DNA from 2 places in the Paraburkholderia sp. J76 genome. Region 1 is predicted to be linked to the other one. Evidence: riboswitches for the same ligand, from Rfam matches in the RefSeq annotation. Region 1 holds a riboswitch; the other holds the start of a gene.
The links. A riboswitch is a leader RNA that binds a small molecule or an ion and turns the genes downstream of it on or off. The one in region 1 is predicted to bind FMN.
Positions count from the first base shown of each region.

Region 1 (7,763 bases):
CCTGAAGGGCTTGCGTCTGCCGGCTCTCAAGCCGTCGGCGTCGAACTTCGGCGAAACGGATTTCAATGGCCTGCTGGCGCGTCCCGTTCCCATCGTTTCGATGATCGGCGATTCGCATGCAGCCGCAGTCGGCGAAGGTTGCCTGACGCCTGGCGTGGCGATGGCGACCATGGGAACGGGTTCGTCGATCATGATGAACGTGGGCAGCCAGCCCCAGGCGCCTGCGCACGGCCTCGTCTCCACGTTGTGCTTTGCGACTCACTCACGTGTTGACTATGCGATGGAAGGCATCGTCATCAGCGCGGGTTCGACGCCGGCCTTCCTTAAGGAGAAGCTGAACCTGTTCGGCGACTTCGCCGAGGCCGAGCGCGCGTTCACGGAGTACGACAACGGCGGCGTGTTCCTCATTCCGGCGTTTTCGGGCATCGGCTGTCCGCACTGGAAGTATCCCGGCGGCGCACAGATCGTCGGGCTCAAGTTTTCGACGGCATGGGAGCACGTCGCGCGCGCGGCCTATGAGTCGATCGTGTACCAGATCAAGGACGTCATCACCGTGATGGAGCAGGCGGCCAGCGTTGAACTCAGCGAGCTTCATCTCGATGGCGGCCTGGTGCAGCGGCCCTTCCTGCTTCAGTACCTGGCGGATACCTTGAACAGGCCGGTCAGCACGCTGGCGCTCAGCGAGATATCGGCGGCAGGCGCAGCGGCACTGGCGCTGTTCGAAACGGGCCTGGTTCCTTCGCTGGATGCGCATCGGGCAAACCGTGTGATCGCGCGGCGAGTCGAGCCGGGCGCGGGAGTGCAAGCCGCCGAAGAAAATCACGCGCGGTGGCTGGAATGGATTGGACGTCTTTAAATGAACGGATTCTGGAGAAAGCAACGTGGCATACGAAGCAAAGCGGTTCTCGAACAAAGTCGTGGTGGTGACGGGCGGCAGCCGTGGCATTGGATTCGGTATTGCCGAGCGCTTTGCGCAGGAAGGCGCGAAGGTCTGCGTGTCGGCAAACGAGAAGTGCGTCCATGATGCGGCGGCCAGGCTGCGTGAAGCGGGTCACGAGGCCATCGCCGTCGAGGCGGACGTGACCAGCAAGGCGGACGTCGTTGCGCTTTACGACGAAGTAGGAGCGAAGCTGGGCGAAGTCGATATCTCGGTGCAGAACGCGGGCGTGATCACGATCGCGAAGCTGCCGGATCTGACCGAAGCCGAGTGGGACAAGGTCATGGCCGTGAACACCAAGGGCGTGTTCCTGTGCTGCCAGGAAGCCGCTACCCGCATGCTGCGCGCCGGCAAGGGCGGCCGTCTCATTAACACCGCGTCGGGGCAAGCTCGACAGGGCTTCGTCTACACGCCGCACTATGCGGCAAGCAAATTCGGTGTGCTTGGCATTACGCAGAGTCTCGCGAAGGAACTCGCGCCCACAGGCATCACGGTCAACGCGTTTTGTCCGGGCATCATCACCACGGACATGTGGGCGTACAACGACGAAGCATGGGGCAAGCTGCTTGGCGACTACAAGCCGGGCGAACTGATGAAGGAGTGGGTCGACAACATTCCGATGAAGCGAGCTGGCAGCGGCCAGGATGTGGCAGGCCTTGTGACTTTCCTGGCTTCGGACGACGCCTCGTACATTACGGGCCAGACGATCAACGTGGACGGCGGCATGTTCATGTCGTGAGTTGCGTTGCCGGGTTCGACATCGGCACCGCCCGCGGCTGCGTGCGCAGCCGCGGTGCTATGTGACTTAGCGAACTGGCAGGGCAGCGAGCTTGCTCACGGTATCGGCGCAGGCGTGCGCCGCTTCTGCGCCCTTCACGAGGAAGTGTTCGCGGAAGAATCCGACGTGTTCCTGGCCGCCATGGAAATGATGCGGCGTGAGCACGGCGGAGAACACAGGCGTACCTGTTTCGAGCTGGACCTGCATGAGACCGTTGATGACGGCCGTGGCGACGAAATCGTGGCGATAGATGCCGCCGTCGACGACGAGGCCGGCTGCCACGATGGCAGCGTATTGACCGCTCTGCGCGAGTCGTTTGGCGTGCAACGGGATTTCGAAGGCACCGGGCACTTCAAACAGATCGACGTCTTCTGCGGTGTAATCGTATTTTTGAATCGACTGCAGAAAGGAGGTCTTGCACTGGTCGACGATGTCGCGGTGCCAGCAGGCCTGGATGAAAGCGATACGCGGACGTTTGGAAGATGTTGCGACTGCTTGCGATTCGAAGGAAGTGGAAATGTTCATGGACTTCAGCCTGTTTTGTGTGAACAGGGCGAAGGACGGCCGCGACCTTCGCGCGACGCGAATAGACGCAAGCCGACCTGTTCTCTTTCATCCGGACTATACCGTCGGCCCCGGAATCCAACCGGGTCTGCTGACCTCCGTTATCGCATCGTGCTACCTGCAATAACGGAGCGCTCGCGGGCTACGTCGTGGTAAATGACGATTACCGCCGGTGGGGAATTGCACCCCGCCCCGAGAACGCGTTCTTGACGAACGGGGTGTACGGTAGCACGAATCGCATTTTTGTGCATGGCGACATAAGGGGCATGCGGTGCTTCAAGTCGGGCACTTATATGGTGCGGCCATGTTGCTCCATGCGCGGCGGCGGAATCTGAACGGGATGAATGGAATGCACCGCAAACTCGTTTTGGGCAACTGGAAGATTGACCTTTCCCCTCTGAAGTATCCCAATGTAAAGTTAGCGGCAAGGCGGCAGGAGAAACCTTGTCATGAAGAAGTCGCGGTTCAGCGAAGAACAGATTATCGGGGTGCTGAAGGAAGCCGAAGCAGGCATGAAGGTCTCGGACGTATGCCGAAAGCACGGCATATCGGACGCGACGTTCTATACCTGGCGTAGCCGCTACGGCGGCATGGATGTGTCAGAAACACGGCGCCTTCGGCAACTTGAAGAAGGCGGATTCAACCGGTCGATGCAATCGTTTGCTGGAACCGTTCAGCCGGCGTTTCGTAATTCAGTGTCTTCCTCGGACGCTCATTCAGCCTCCTTGCCACGGCATTGAGTTTGGCCTGTGAGTAGACCGACAGATCGATACCTTTCGGGAAGTACTGCCTCAAGAGACCATTGGTATTTTCATTCGAACCACGTTGCCAGGGGTGTTTCGGATCGCAGAAGTACACGGCAATGTCGGTGGCAATGGTGAATCGTCTGTGGCCTGCCATCTCCGTCCCCCGGTCCCATGTGAGCGATTTATAGAGTTCGTGCGGGAGCTTGCTGGCGTGTTTGATCAGTGCATTGACTACCGTCTCACTGTCCTTGCTGGTGATCTTCACCAGCATTACGTAACGCGTCTGGCGCTCTACGAGTGTTGCAATCCGGCTGCCGCTGCTGCCACACAGCAGATCTCCCTCCCAGTGACCAGGCACCGCGCGGTCTTCCACTGTGGCCGGCCGTTCGCTGATTGATATCGCGTCACGGATCCTGCCGTGATCGTCCGTCTTCTGGGTGTGATGCCGCGAGCGACGCATGGCTCGGGTGCGCCGTAAATGTTCCAGCAGCTCTTTCTTCAGGGCGCCCCGTGCCTGAATGAAGAGACTGCGGTAAATGGTCTCGTGTGACACGTGGTGATCCTCGTCGCGCGGCCAGGCATGTTTCAGCCATCCAGCAATCTGCTGAGGCGACCACTGCAACTGGAGCTTGTCGGCAACGATATGGGCCAGCGCCCGATGCCTGACCAGTTTGCAGACCTTGGGGCGCTGTGCCCGTTCCCATGCAAGCTGGTCGGCATGGCTCGCCCTGTAGCCTTTCGCTCCACTGTTGCGCTTGATCTCGCGGCAGATCGTGGAAGGTGATCGCGACAGTCGCCGTGCAATTGACTGGATCGAATCGCCCGCCACGAGGCCTCTCGAGATCTCCTCGCGCTCAGCAAGCGTGAGTGCCAGCCTCGATCGTCGCCGTGGCGCAGGCTGGATTCCCCCAGTTTGCGCCAGAATTCCCCCTACCGACGAATGATCGCGATTTAAAAGCTGGGCGATATGCTGCAGCGACTCGCCGGCACGCCAGCGCTCCCACATCAACGCCTTCTGGCTTCTCGCTATAGTAGATCCGGCGCCTCTGTTTCATTTGCAACACTCCCGCTGCTCACGCAGCGTTCATTGTGTTGCATCGACCGGTTGAATCCGCCGGGCAATGCGGTCGTTCCAACGTCAGGATTCTTTGGTCGCCGAACTGCAGGCTATGGCCGACTTCTGAACCAGCCGGCCGGCAGCCAGTAGCGCCATCCCGGTCAAATGGGCGCACGAGGCATTGGCCGGATGCCCCGGTCTCAGGATCAGGCGAGGGCAGGCCGCCCACGAGAAGGGGGCATTATCGCCGGCGGGGTGCTAGATCGTGAATCTCTGATCTCCGCAATGGGAGGATGGCGCAGCACCGGTCAGAACGGTCGCCGATCGGGGTAGCTTCGACTTTACAGCGCGAGACGGTACCCTGGCCCTTATGCCAGCAGCTGCGCCGATAGTAGTGGTGTGCGGCTTCCCCACCGCGAGAGATCTGTGGATAACTTGCGTCCCGCTCCCCTGCACCCCCTTAAAAGCGAGGAGAGATATTTCCGAGACTGAAAAGCAAGAAGCAAAGCAGCAGATCGGCTACGCCGTTGGGCCAAAAACGTAAGCAAAACGGCCAGATATAGCAGATTTAGATACATCTACTATATGACAGATCCTCTGTGTACATTGTTAAATAACGATCTAGGGCTCTATTGACAGATAAAGATGCCCGGCCTTGTTCTAAGCCTGATTTGATCGCTCCTTCGCGGAACGACGAGGCGCGGGCCATATCCGTGGGCCGCGTTTCAACCGCTTTCTACCCGAAGCACCACCGGTTCGCGGTGCGTGGCGCGCTCATGAGGCGCGCCACGCACCGCGAACCGGTTTTCTTTTTGCGGCTCAGGATTTCGCAGCCACGGGCGCGACGCCGGCCGGCGCGGCGACTTCATTCGGCGCGTCTTCCGCCGCGCCCCGCACCTGGGAAACCCACAGCACGGCCACGCACGTCAGCGCCGCCGCGATCCACCCGTTCTGCCCGAAGCCGATGATCGCGCCGTTCGCGCCATTCGTGAGCCACTGGCCGCCCAGCCACGCGCCGATGCCCGTGCCGAGCGCCTGCACCGCGCTGTTGGCGCTCAGGAACGCGCCGCGCCGCGCGGGCTCGGGAATCGTGGTGAGCAGGGCCTGCATCGGTATCATGCGGCCCGACATCGCGATCATGAACAGCGCGAAGAATGCCACGAGCGCAATGAAAGGCAACGCGGGCAGATGCGTGACGAACAGCACCGGCGCGAGCGATACGAGCGCCATCACGCGGAAAATGCGGCGCTTGCCATAGCGGTCCGCGAGACGGCCCACCGCGCGTGAAGTCATGAAGGTCGCTGCGCCGCCCGCCATATAGAGCCACGAAAGCTGCTGCGGCGCGATGCCATGATTGCCGACGAGCATCGGCGCGATGAACGGGATCACGAGCATGTGACCGGCCATCATCGTGAAGGTGAGCGCGAAGGCCTTCAGATGGCGCGGCAACGTGAGCAGTTGCCACAGGTTCGGCAGCACGTGCGCGAGCGGCGTACGGTGGCCCAGATGCTCCGTGAGCGAAGGCACGACGCGCGAGCCCGCGATCCAGATCGCCACGGAGAGCGCCACGAGCAGCATGAACGGCGCGCTCCAGCCGTAATGCGCACCGAGCAGCACACCGGCCGGCACGCCCGCGATGGCCGCGATGGAGAACGCCGTCATGATGACCCCCGTGGCCGCGCCGCGGCGCGCGACGGGAATCACGTCGCTCACGATCGCCATCACGATCGAGCCGAGCACGCCGCCGGTGAGCCCCGCGAACGCACGCGCGGCGAGCAGCAGATGAAAGTTCGTGGCGAGCGCGCAGGCGAGATTGGAGAGTGCGAAGAGCGCGTAGGCCACTTGCAGGAGGCGGCGGCGATCGAAGCGGTCGATATACGTTGCAGCAAGGAGTCCTGATAAACCCGAACAGAGCGAATACGCGGAAACGGCCGTCGCGAACGCCGCGGGCGTGATCGCGAATGCGTGCATGATTTGCGGGCCGAGCGGCATCATCACCATGAAATCCATGATGACGGTGAACTGCGTGAGCGCCAGCAGCCAGAGCAGGGTGCGTTCGCGCAGCGGAGCAAGGGAAGTGGTCATGTAGGGCTTTGAGCCTGAAAGTAAAAAGGCGCGGCAGGGTTGCCGCGCCAGCAGGATCGATCAGTCGTCGATCGTTTCGTGGGCCGCCTGCGCGCCGCGCCGCCAGTACGCCGATGCGCGGATACGCTTCTTGTCCACGCCGCGCTCATTGCACAAATGCGCGCGTACGGCGCGGATCGCCGAGGCCTCGCCGGCGGCCCAGACGTAACCCTCGCCCGGCGGCAGCCACACTTCTGATACGCCGTCGAGCAGCGGATATTCCGCGTCGCTTTCTTCGCGATAACACCAGATGGCGTACAGATCGGCCTCGGTAGGCAAGTCGATTCGGGCCGCGCGATTCGCCACTTCGACAACCACGGCCACGCGCGCTCCGGGCGGCAACTCCGTGAGACGACGCTGGATTGCGGGCAGCGCGGTTTCGTCGCCGATCAGCAGATGCCAGTCGAAACCCGTGGGAATCACCATGGAGCCGCGCGGGCCGCCCACGCCGAGATACTGGCCCGGCTGCGCCTGCGCGGCCCAAGCCGTGGCCGGGCCGGCTTCGTGCAGCGCGAATTCCAGATCGAGTTCGCCGGCTTCGATATCGAAGCGGCGAGGCGTGTAGTCGCGCGCGGCGGGACGCTCGACGCCTTCGGCAAACACGATGCCATCCGGGCCAAAAGTTGGCAGTACTGGCTTTTCCTCGCCAGCGGCCGGGAAAAACACCTTGATGTGGTCGTCGAAAGACGCCGAAACGAAATCGCCCAGATCTCCCGTGAGCGTAACGCGTACGAGCGAGGGCGAGAGCGCCGTGACGCGCGCCACGCGCAACAGCCGGAACTTCAGCGGGTGACGTACACGGACGACTTCGAGTTGAGACGGGTTATGCATGCAGGACTCCGATGTTTGGGTGGCGCGGCGCGTGGAGAAGGGAAACGGCGTATCAAACGCCTTCGCTTTCGCTGCCGCTTTCAATTTCCTGGGTAGCGCGCGCAAGAATCGCGGCGATGCGGCGCTGCTCGTCCGGCGAGACGTCGGAGCGTCGCAGCAGTGCGCGCTTGAGCGCGCGGCGTGCCTCGATCAGCTCGCGCACCCAGCCGCTGCCTTCGGCGGGATCTTCGCCGGCCATGGCGCGGCGCATGACTTCCATCTTGCGGCCGAAGTGGGTGAGCTTCGCGAGGATCAGGTCCGCGCGTTCGCGATTGGCTTCGAGGTGCGCGCGGCCTTCGGGCGAAAGCTCGTAGCGCTTGCGGTTGCCTTCCAGCGTCACGCTCACGTAACCCAGTTCTTCCAGATACGTGAGGGCCGGGTAGACCATGCCGGGGCTCGGGCTGTAGAAGCCGTTCGAACGCGCGTCGAGCGCCTTGATGAGTTCGTAGCCGTGGCTCGGACGCTCGGCGAGCAGCACGAGCAGCATGAGTTGCAGGTCTTCGGACGTGAACTTGCGGCCACGGCCGAAACCGTCGCCGTCGCCGAAACCGCCGAAACCGCGGCCGAAACCTTCGCCGAAGCGGTCGCCGAAGTCGCCCGGGCCTTCGCCGCCGCGATGGCGGCCCATGGCGTGGCGCAGCGCGTGAAGCATCTGCATGGCCGGGTGCCGGCCGCCGAAGAAGTCGC
Region 1 covers NZ_CAJMZJ010000012.1:181,731-189,493, reverse strand. Annotated here, with positions in the region: gene U5768_RS22755 (FGGY family carbohydrate kinase) at 1-856, shown strand, start outside; gene U5768_RS22750 (glucose 1-dehydrogenase) at 882-1,676, shown strand; gene U5768_RS22745 (6,7-dimethyl-8-ribityllumazine synthase) at 1,743-2,240, opposite strand; FMN riboswitch at 2,316-2,483, opposite strand; partial or broken gene U5768_RS22740 (transposase) at 2,729-2,911, shown strand; partial or broken gene U5768_RS22735 (IS30 family transposase) at 2,919-4,080, opposite strand; gene U5768_RS22730 (MFS transporter) at 4,902-6,167, opposite strand; gene U5768_RS22725 (siderophore-interacting protein) at 6,228-7,037, opposite strand; gene U5768_RS22720 (helix-turn-helix transcriptional regulator) at 7,090-7,763, opposite strand, start outside.

Region 2 (7,763 bases), on a different contig from region 1:
TCGCCACCCTGCTGCTAGTACAGGACGCCCCCAACCAGCTCGACATGGAGCGAGAAGAACTGGACGCCTTGCTCGAACGACAGCTCGTCCAACTGGAGCGCCTTGCATCCGGCCTTCAGCAATGGCGACTAACCGAAATCGGCGACTCTGCGTTGCGCGCCATCAAACGGTGTTCGTAGCCTGCCGACCGGGCGCTAACACGGCCGCAGGCTCCTTTAGCTTTTATCGATTCGCGCGGGCGCATGGGTCGTCCGCCAGCCCGCCTTGTCGGGCACGTCCCCGATGCAGGCGCACGGCAGTAGACGTCCGCGCCTGCAGTGCATGGTCACGCGGACCCGCGCGCTTCATGCCCGCGTGACCATTTTTTTACGCTTTCGTATTTTCTTGCGCCTCGCGAGCGTCGGCTCGCGCCCGCGCGTTCTTTCTCGTTCGCGCGCCCCTACCCCGCGCGCAGCGTGGGGTCCGCCGCCGCCCGCCAGCTCAGCGCCTGCGCGCGCTGTGTATTGAGGAAGTTCACCCACTCGCCTCGCGCCTGCGCATCGCCGCTCGTGCCGAGCGTGGCGTATTGCTGAGCGAGTTGTGCCTGGAAGCCGCAGAACTGGTCTTGAGGCAACCTGCCGCGCCGATTGGCAACCCAGGCGTCGAACATGGCCGCGTAGACGCCCGGTGCATACGCCCCGAAATCGACCACCTGCGGCCCGCACATCTGCTGCAAAGCCGCGAGCGACGGCGCGCGCGCGCCGCCTTCCGGGCCCGGCGGCGCGCCCACGCACCCCGCAAGCAGCACGGCCGCGCCGAACATCGCAATTCCACGCATGAGATTGCCTCGATATCGTTTTCGACTGTTTGGGACTGACAGGAACGACCGCATCCCGACCCGGTCATTGTCGCACCGAGCCGCGCGAGCGACACCCTGGCCGTTCGGCCTGTTCGAGCGCCACGACGCGACAGACAACTTCTGAACGCCGTGGCCCGCGAGTGCGCGGCGTCCAGGAAAGCAAAAGCACGTATGATTGGGGGTTTCCACCTTCCCGCCTGCCTGGCAGGTGCACGCAAGGCGCACGCACGGGCCCCGCGTCCTGCGCCGCCCGGCCTCTCGTTTCACGCATGATCGACCATCTCATCTGCGACTGTGACGGCGTGCTCGTCGACAGCGAAGTCATCGCCGACCGCGTTCTCTTCGATACGCTCAGCAGCACTTTTCCCGGCATCGATTTTCACGCCGCCGTGAACGCGGCGTTTGGCCAGCAGACCTCGCGCTTTCTCGCCGACATCGCAGCTCGCTTCGACCTCACGCTGCCCGAGCACTTTCTCGAGACCATCGAGCATCGTTGCGAAGCAGCCATTGCCGAGTCGGTGAGCCCGATCAACGGCGTGCGCGACGCCTTGCGCCGGGTCACGCTGCCCGCCGCCGTCGTTTCGAACAGCCGTCTCACGCGCGTGCACGCTTCGGTTCGGCGCGCCGGGCTCGATACGATCTTCGGCGAGTGCATCTTCAGCGCCGAGCAGGTCGCGCGGCCCAAGCCTTATCCGGACGTCTATCTGCACGCCGCGAAGCAGCTCGGCGTGGAGCCGGCGCGATGCATCGTCGTCGAGGACAGCATTTCGGGTTTGAACGCCGCGCGCGCGGCGGGCATGAAGACGATTGCGTTCGTGGGCGCGAGCCACATCCCTTCGGGCTACGCCGACGTGCTGCGCGAGATGGGCATCACGCGCATCATGACGCACATGAAAGAACTGCCGGCACTCGTCGAGGCCGGCATGCGCGGCGAATTCGGCGACGTGCAGTCGTAACGCCACGCCCGCGCCAATCACACGCGCCGGAATGAAAACGGGACGCGGCGCCCCTCGGCGCCGCGTCCCTTAGTGCGTTCCTGGCGCGTTATTCCGCGCCTCAGGCCGGCTCGGCGCAACGCTCGCGCGCCACGGCAAGCGACTCGCGAAACGCCACGAGTTCGGCAATCGAGAGTATCGGCAGGTTGTGCAGCTTCGCGAAGTCGTCGACCTGCTTGCCGCGCGCCATCGTGCCATCGGGGTTCATCAGTTCACACAGCACGCCGGCGGGCGCAAGGCCCGCGAGCACCGCCAGATCGACGGTGCCTTCGGTATGGCCGCGGCGCGCCAGCACGCCGCCCTGCTGCGCGCGCAGCGGGAACACGTGGCCGGGGCGCACGATATCGTCGGGCCTCGCGTTCGGGGCGATCGCGGCGCGGATAGTCGTCACGCGGTCGGCCGCCGAAACGCCCGTGCTGACGCCCTCGCGCGCTTCGATCGAGACCGTGAACGCGGTACGGTTGCGGCTTTCGTTATGGGCCACCATCGGCGGCAATTCGAGCGCGCGCACTTTCTCCTCGGAGAGGCACAGGCACACGATACCGCTGCATTCGCGGATGAAAAGCGCCATCGTTTCGGGCGTGAGGCGTTCGGCGGCGACGATCAGGTCGGCTTCGTCCTCGCGGTCGTGGTCGTCCTGCAGCACGACCGGGCGGCCTTCGCGCATGGCTTGCAACGCGGCGGCAATGCGCGGCGGCACCGGCTCGGAATCGATGAACGGGAGATCGGCGGCGGCGTCGAGCGGCGCGCCCTGGGATGAAGCGAGAGTGGTACTGGCAGTAAAGGACATGTGAAACGCTCCTCGCGGAAGTTAGGCGAAAAACGTTTCAGGGCATTGCAAACAGACAGGAATTCCCGGCACGCTTCGATTGGCAGGCGTGCGGCACGCCCCGAAAATGGGGACGCACGCACATCGGCCAAAACGCTGCGGCAAACGGGCAGACATGACCATCTGCACATCTTCTTTCATCCGGACTCTAACCGTCGGCTCTGGCTTCGCACCAGATCTGCTGACCCTGCGCACGACACAATAAGGCTCGCGCAGGCGCTCGCGGGCTCGTCGGCCTGGCCTTTCGGCGCGGCCGGCATACCGCCGGTGGGGAATTTCACCCCGCCCTGAAGACGCACTGATTACCGGATCAACCGGCGGGCAAAGGATACAACAGAGTGCGCCACCGTGCAGCGCGAAAAAGTACGACTAGACAATTTTCTCAAAATGGGTTTTGTGCGGCGCCGCATCGCTGGCAGCCGGCGCGGCCGGCACGTCCCAGCGCGGCGGCGTCTCGGCGTTGAGCGTTACGCGAAAGACGCGCGCCTCGGTGTCGCCGGGATTGCGCAGGCTGTGCGGCTGGTCGGCGTCGAAAAGAATCGCGTCGCCCGTGGCGAGCAGTTGGCGCCGATCGTGCACGCTCACTTCGAGCGTGCCCTCGCTCACGACGAGGTTCACCGTTGTGCCGGGCGGACGGCGCACGCCGGGCTCCGTGTGCAGCGGCGCGATGCGCAACTCGTGAAACTCGGCGGCGGCGGGCTCCCCTTCCGGATAGAGCGCGCGCGCCGAATAGCGGCCGTCGGCGGAAACGAGGCGCGGCGCACGCTCGGCGGGCAAATGCTCGAAGCCGTTCACGGCATGACGCCGCAGGAACGCCGAAACCGAGACCTTGAGCGCCGCGGCGACCTTGCACAGCACCTTGATCGACGGCACGCTGCGGGCCGATTCGACCTGGGCGAGCATCGCGCGCGAGACGCCCGAGGCGCGTGCGAGCGCGTCGAGCGAAAGCTGGCGTTCGGCGCGCAGGCGGGCGAGGTTCACGCCCACGAGATGTTCGAGCGCCTCGTAAGATCCTTCGGTGTGCGCAATATCGGGCTGCGTATTGAGCTGTGAGTCGTGCTGTGATTCGCGCACGAGCGCGAGGGGTGAATGCATGGTTGCCTCCAGGTGCGCCGCTACGCTGCGGCGCATGAGCATGAATGGAGGCAAGACTAGCATCGCGATTTGCCGCGCCCAACGAAGTTATCTTCACACTGTTATCAGCATTGCAGAGCGCGAATCCGGGATTGCTTTCGCGCGCCGCGCATAAGGCGCTCACAGGTTCTGGCGCACGGCCACGCTCGCATTGCGCACCGGTGCGCGGCGCGCGTCGAGCCGCGCGGCCGCCCATGTAAGCACGAGCGCCGCCACCGAAACAGCCGCGGCCACCCACGGCAGCGAGTCGAGCGCCACGCCGTGCGCAATGGCGAGACCGCCCATCCACGCACCCATCGCATTGCCCACATTGAACGCGCCGATGTTCAGCGTCGAAGCGAGATTCGGCGCGGCCGCGGCCTTCGCGACCACGCGCATCTGCAACGGCGGCACGGTCGCGAACGCGGCGACGCCCCACACGAACACCGTGATCGCGGCAGGCCACGTGGCGTGGCTCGTCTTCGTGAAAACGGCCATGACCACGGCAAGCATCACGAGAATGCCCATGAGCGAAGGCATCAGCGCGCGGTCCGCGAGCTTGCCGCCCAGCGTGTTGCCGAGCGTGAGGCCTACGCCGAACAGCACGAGCATCAGCGTCACGCCGCGCGGCGAGAAGCCGCCCACCTGTTCGAGAATCGGCGCGATGTAGGTGAACACGACGAACACGCCGCCAAAGCCCAGCACGGTCATGCCGAGCGCGAGCCACACTTGCGGGTCGCGCAGCACGCGCACTTCGTGGCCGAGTCCGGCCGGGCCGCTGTCGTGATGATCAGGAACGAGCGCGGTCACGCCGATCAGCGAAATCACGCCAAAGCCGCTCACGATCCAGAACGCCACGCGCCAGCCGAACTGCTGCCCGATGGCCGTGCCGAACGGCACGCCCAGCACGGTCGCGAGCGTGAGGCCCGTGAACATCAACGCGATGGCGCTCGCGCGCTTTTCCTGCGGCACGAGCGAGGCCGCCACCACGGCTCCGATGCCGAAGAACGAGCCGTGCGCGAACGAAGCGACGACGCGCGCGAGCATCAGCAACGAATAGTTCGACGCGACGGCGCACATCACGTTGCCGACGACGAACACGCCCATCAGCAGTTGCAGCGCGCGCTTGCGCGGCATGCGGCTCGTGAGCGCGGCGAGCAGCGGCGCGCCGGCCGCCACGCCGAGCGCATAGCCGGTCACGAGCAGACCGGCGGCGGGAATCGACACGTTCAGATCGCGCGCGACGTCGGGCAACAGGCCCATGATGAGGAACTCGGTGGTGCCGATGGCAAAGGCGCTGATGGCTAGCGCGAGCAAGGGGATAGGCATCGAAATCTCCGAAAATCAGCCTGGATTGAAGCGGGATCAGTTCGCCGCGCCAGCGGGCATCGACGTCACGAACTCCACGGCCACGCCCGGCGCGAGCGCAACGAACAACTGCACTTGCGCGCTTGCGGGTACGTCAGCGAGTTCGTACGGCACGCGGTGCGCGGCCAGTCGCTCGACCAGTGCGCGCCACGCTTCGCCGGGCGCCACGCGAAACGCCACGTGATCGATGCGCGGCGCCGCGAGCGCGGACGAGCCGCCGCCCATGCGAGCGGGCGCGGTTGCATCGACCAGATGGACGACCGCGCGGCCGTTCGCGTAGAGCCAGTGACCGTCCACGCGAAACGGCGGACGCGGGCCGTCTTCAAAGCCGACGATGTCGCGAAAGAAGCGGCATGTGCCTTCGAGGTCGGGCGTGACGAGGGTGACGTGATCGAGTTGCATGGCGCGGCGGTTGTTCTGAAAACACGCGCATTGTCGCGGCTACAATCAAATTTGATAATTGGCGTAGCATTTGAATCATTTTCAATGACTTTCTAATAATCGTGCGATGGACAACCTCGGTGACGTGCGCCTTTTCGTGGAGGCAACCCGCCTCGGCAGCCTTTCCGCGGCGGGCCGCAAGCTCGGCCTCACGCCCGCGGCGGCCAGCGCCCGGCTCGCGCGGCTCGAAGCCGAACTGAGCGCGCGTCTATTCGATCGCACCACGCGCCAGTTGCGCCTGACCGACGAAGGCCGCCTTTACCTCACTTGCAGCGAGCACGCGCTGCGCGCGCTCGACGACGCCAAGGCGGCCTTGCAGGAGGGCCAGAACGCGGTACGCGGCAAGGTGCGCATTTCGGCGACGTCGGATTTCGGCCGCAATCTGCTGATGACATGGCTCGACGAATTCCGCGCTCTGTACCCCGACGTGCGCTTCGCGCTGAGGCTGACCGACACGCTCTCGAACCTCGTGCTCGAAGACATCGATCTGGCGATCCGTTTCGGCACGCCGCAGGACAGCTCGCTCGTGGCGCGCTGGCTCGCGCCGAACCGCCGCGTGCTGTGCGCCTCGCCCGCTTACCTCGCGCGCTGCGGCGAACCGCATGAGCCCAACGATCTGGCGCGCTTCGACTGCATCGTGATCGGCTCGGCGGCGGGGCCGGTGAATGAATGGCGCTTCACGCGCGGCGACGAAACGCAAACCTACACGGTGCCGCTCGACGGCGCGCTCGAATCCACGGATGGCGAAGTGGTGCGCCAGTGGGCGCTATGCGGCTATGGACTCGCGGTGAAGTCGATCTGGGACGTCGCCGACGATCTGCGCGCCGGGCGGCTCCGGACGGTGATGCCCGAGTGGCGCTACCCCGACGCCCCATTGCACGCGCTCTATCACCGCAACCGCTTTCTCGCGCCGCGCGTGCGGGCGCTGCTCGATTTCCTCACCGAGCGGTTCGCCCAGACTTCGGGCGAACTGGAGGCGCTCGTGCCCTGCCCCGATCCAGCCGCTGCGACGCAAAGCCGAAGACGCAAACGGATATAATGCTGGATTGCGCGGAAAGCGACCCGCAAACGCGCGAGGCAAAGGCGGCGTCGGCAAAAAGAAGCGAAAAGCAAAGCTGAACGTCCCACGTCGCCAAACGTCGCCCCACGCGCAATGCCAGAAACAGGATGCCAACGCCGGTCACATCGCCCGACTTCCCGCACCCCGATTCAGCCCCATAAAACACCGTAGTCCTGACGTGCAGACCGTGCATTACGCGCGTGCATCAAGCGGACAACGCCCCCAGGTCAACCACTGCGAACGGCGAAACCCGATGACCAAGAAAGTTTATGTAAAGACCTTTGGCTGCCAGATGAACGAGTACGACTCCGACAAGATGGTCGACGTACTCGGCGCCGCCGAAGGCCTGGTGAAGACCGACACACCCGAAGACGCGGACGTCATTCTCTTCAACACCTGCTCGGTGCGCGAAAAGGCGCAGGAGAAGGTCTTCTCCGACCTCGGCCGCGTGCGCGAGCTGAAGGAAGCGAACCCGAACCTGCTGATCGGCGTGGGCGGTTGCGTGGCGAGCCAGGAAGGCGCGGCGATCGTCGCGCGCGCCCCGTACGTGGATCTGGTGTTCGGCCCGCAAACGCTGCACCGCCTGCCGCAGATGATCGACGCGCGCCGCGCCTCGGGCCGCGCGCAGGTGGACATCAGCTTCCCCGAAATCGAAAAGTTCGACCATCTGCCGCCCGCGCGCGTGGAAGGCCCGAGCGCGTTCGTCTCGATCATGGAAGGCTGCTCGAAATACTGCAGCTACTGCGTCGTGCCCTACACGCGCGGCGAAGAAGTCTCGCGCCCGCTCGATGACGTGCTCACGGAAATCGCCGGCCTCGCCGACCAGGGCGTGCGCGAAGTCACGCTGCTCGGCCAGAACGTGAATGCCTACCGCGGCGCACTCACCAACGGCTCGCACGACGTGGCCGACTTCGCCACGCTCATCGAATACGTCGCGGAAATCCCCGGCATCGAGCGCATTCGCTATACGACCTCGCATCCCAAGGAATTCACGCAGCGCCTGATCGACACCTACGCGAAGGTGCCCAAGCTCGTGAGCCATCTGCATCTGCCGGTGCAGCACGGCTCGGACCGCGTGCTCATGGCGATGAAGCGCGGCTACACCGTGCTCGAATACAA
Region 2 covers NZ_CAJMZJ010000011.1:187,050-194,812, forward strand. Annotated here, with positions in the region: gene U5768_RS21570 (hypothetical protein) at 1-179, shown strand, start outside; gene U5768_RS21575 (hypothetical protein) at 440-817, opposite strand; gene U5768_RS21580 (HAD family hydrolase) at 1,108-1,794, shown strand; gene ribB (3,4-dihydroxy-2-butanone-4-phosphate synthase) at 1,895-2,623, opposite strand; FMN riboswitch at 2,788-2,961, opposite strand; gene U5768_RS21590 (XRE family transcriptional regulator) at 3,032-3,757, opposite strand; gene U5768_RS21595 (MFS transporter) at 3,917-5,104, opposite strand; gene U5768_RS21600 (VOC family protein) at 5,141-5,545, opposite strand; gene U5768_RS21605 (LysR family transcriptional regulator) at 5,652-6,623, shown strand; gene miaB (tRNA (N6-isopentenyl adenosine(37)-C2)-methylthiotransferase MiaB) at 6,898-7,763, shown strand, end outside.
Region 2: linked by a shared signal. The riboswitch ahead of ribB (3,4-dihydroxy-2-butanone-4-phosphate synthase) and the one ahead of U5768_RS22745 (6,7-dimethyl-8-ribityllumazine synthase) in region 1 are both predicted to bind FMN.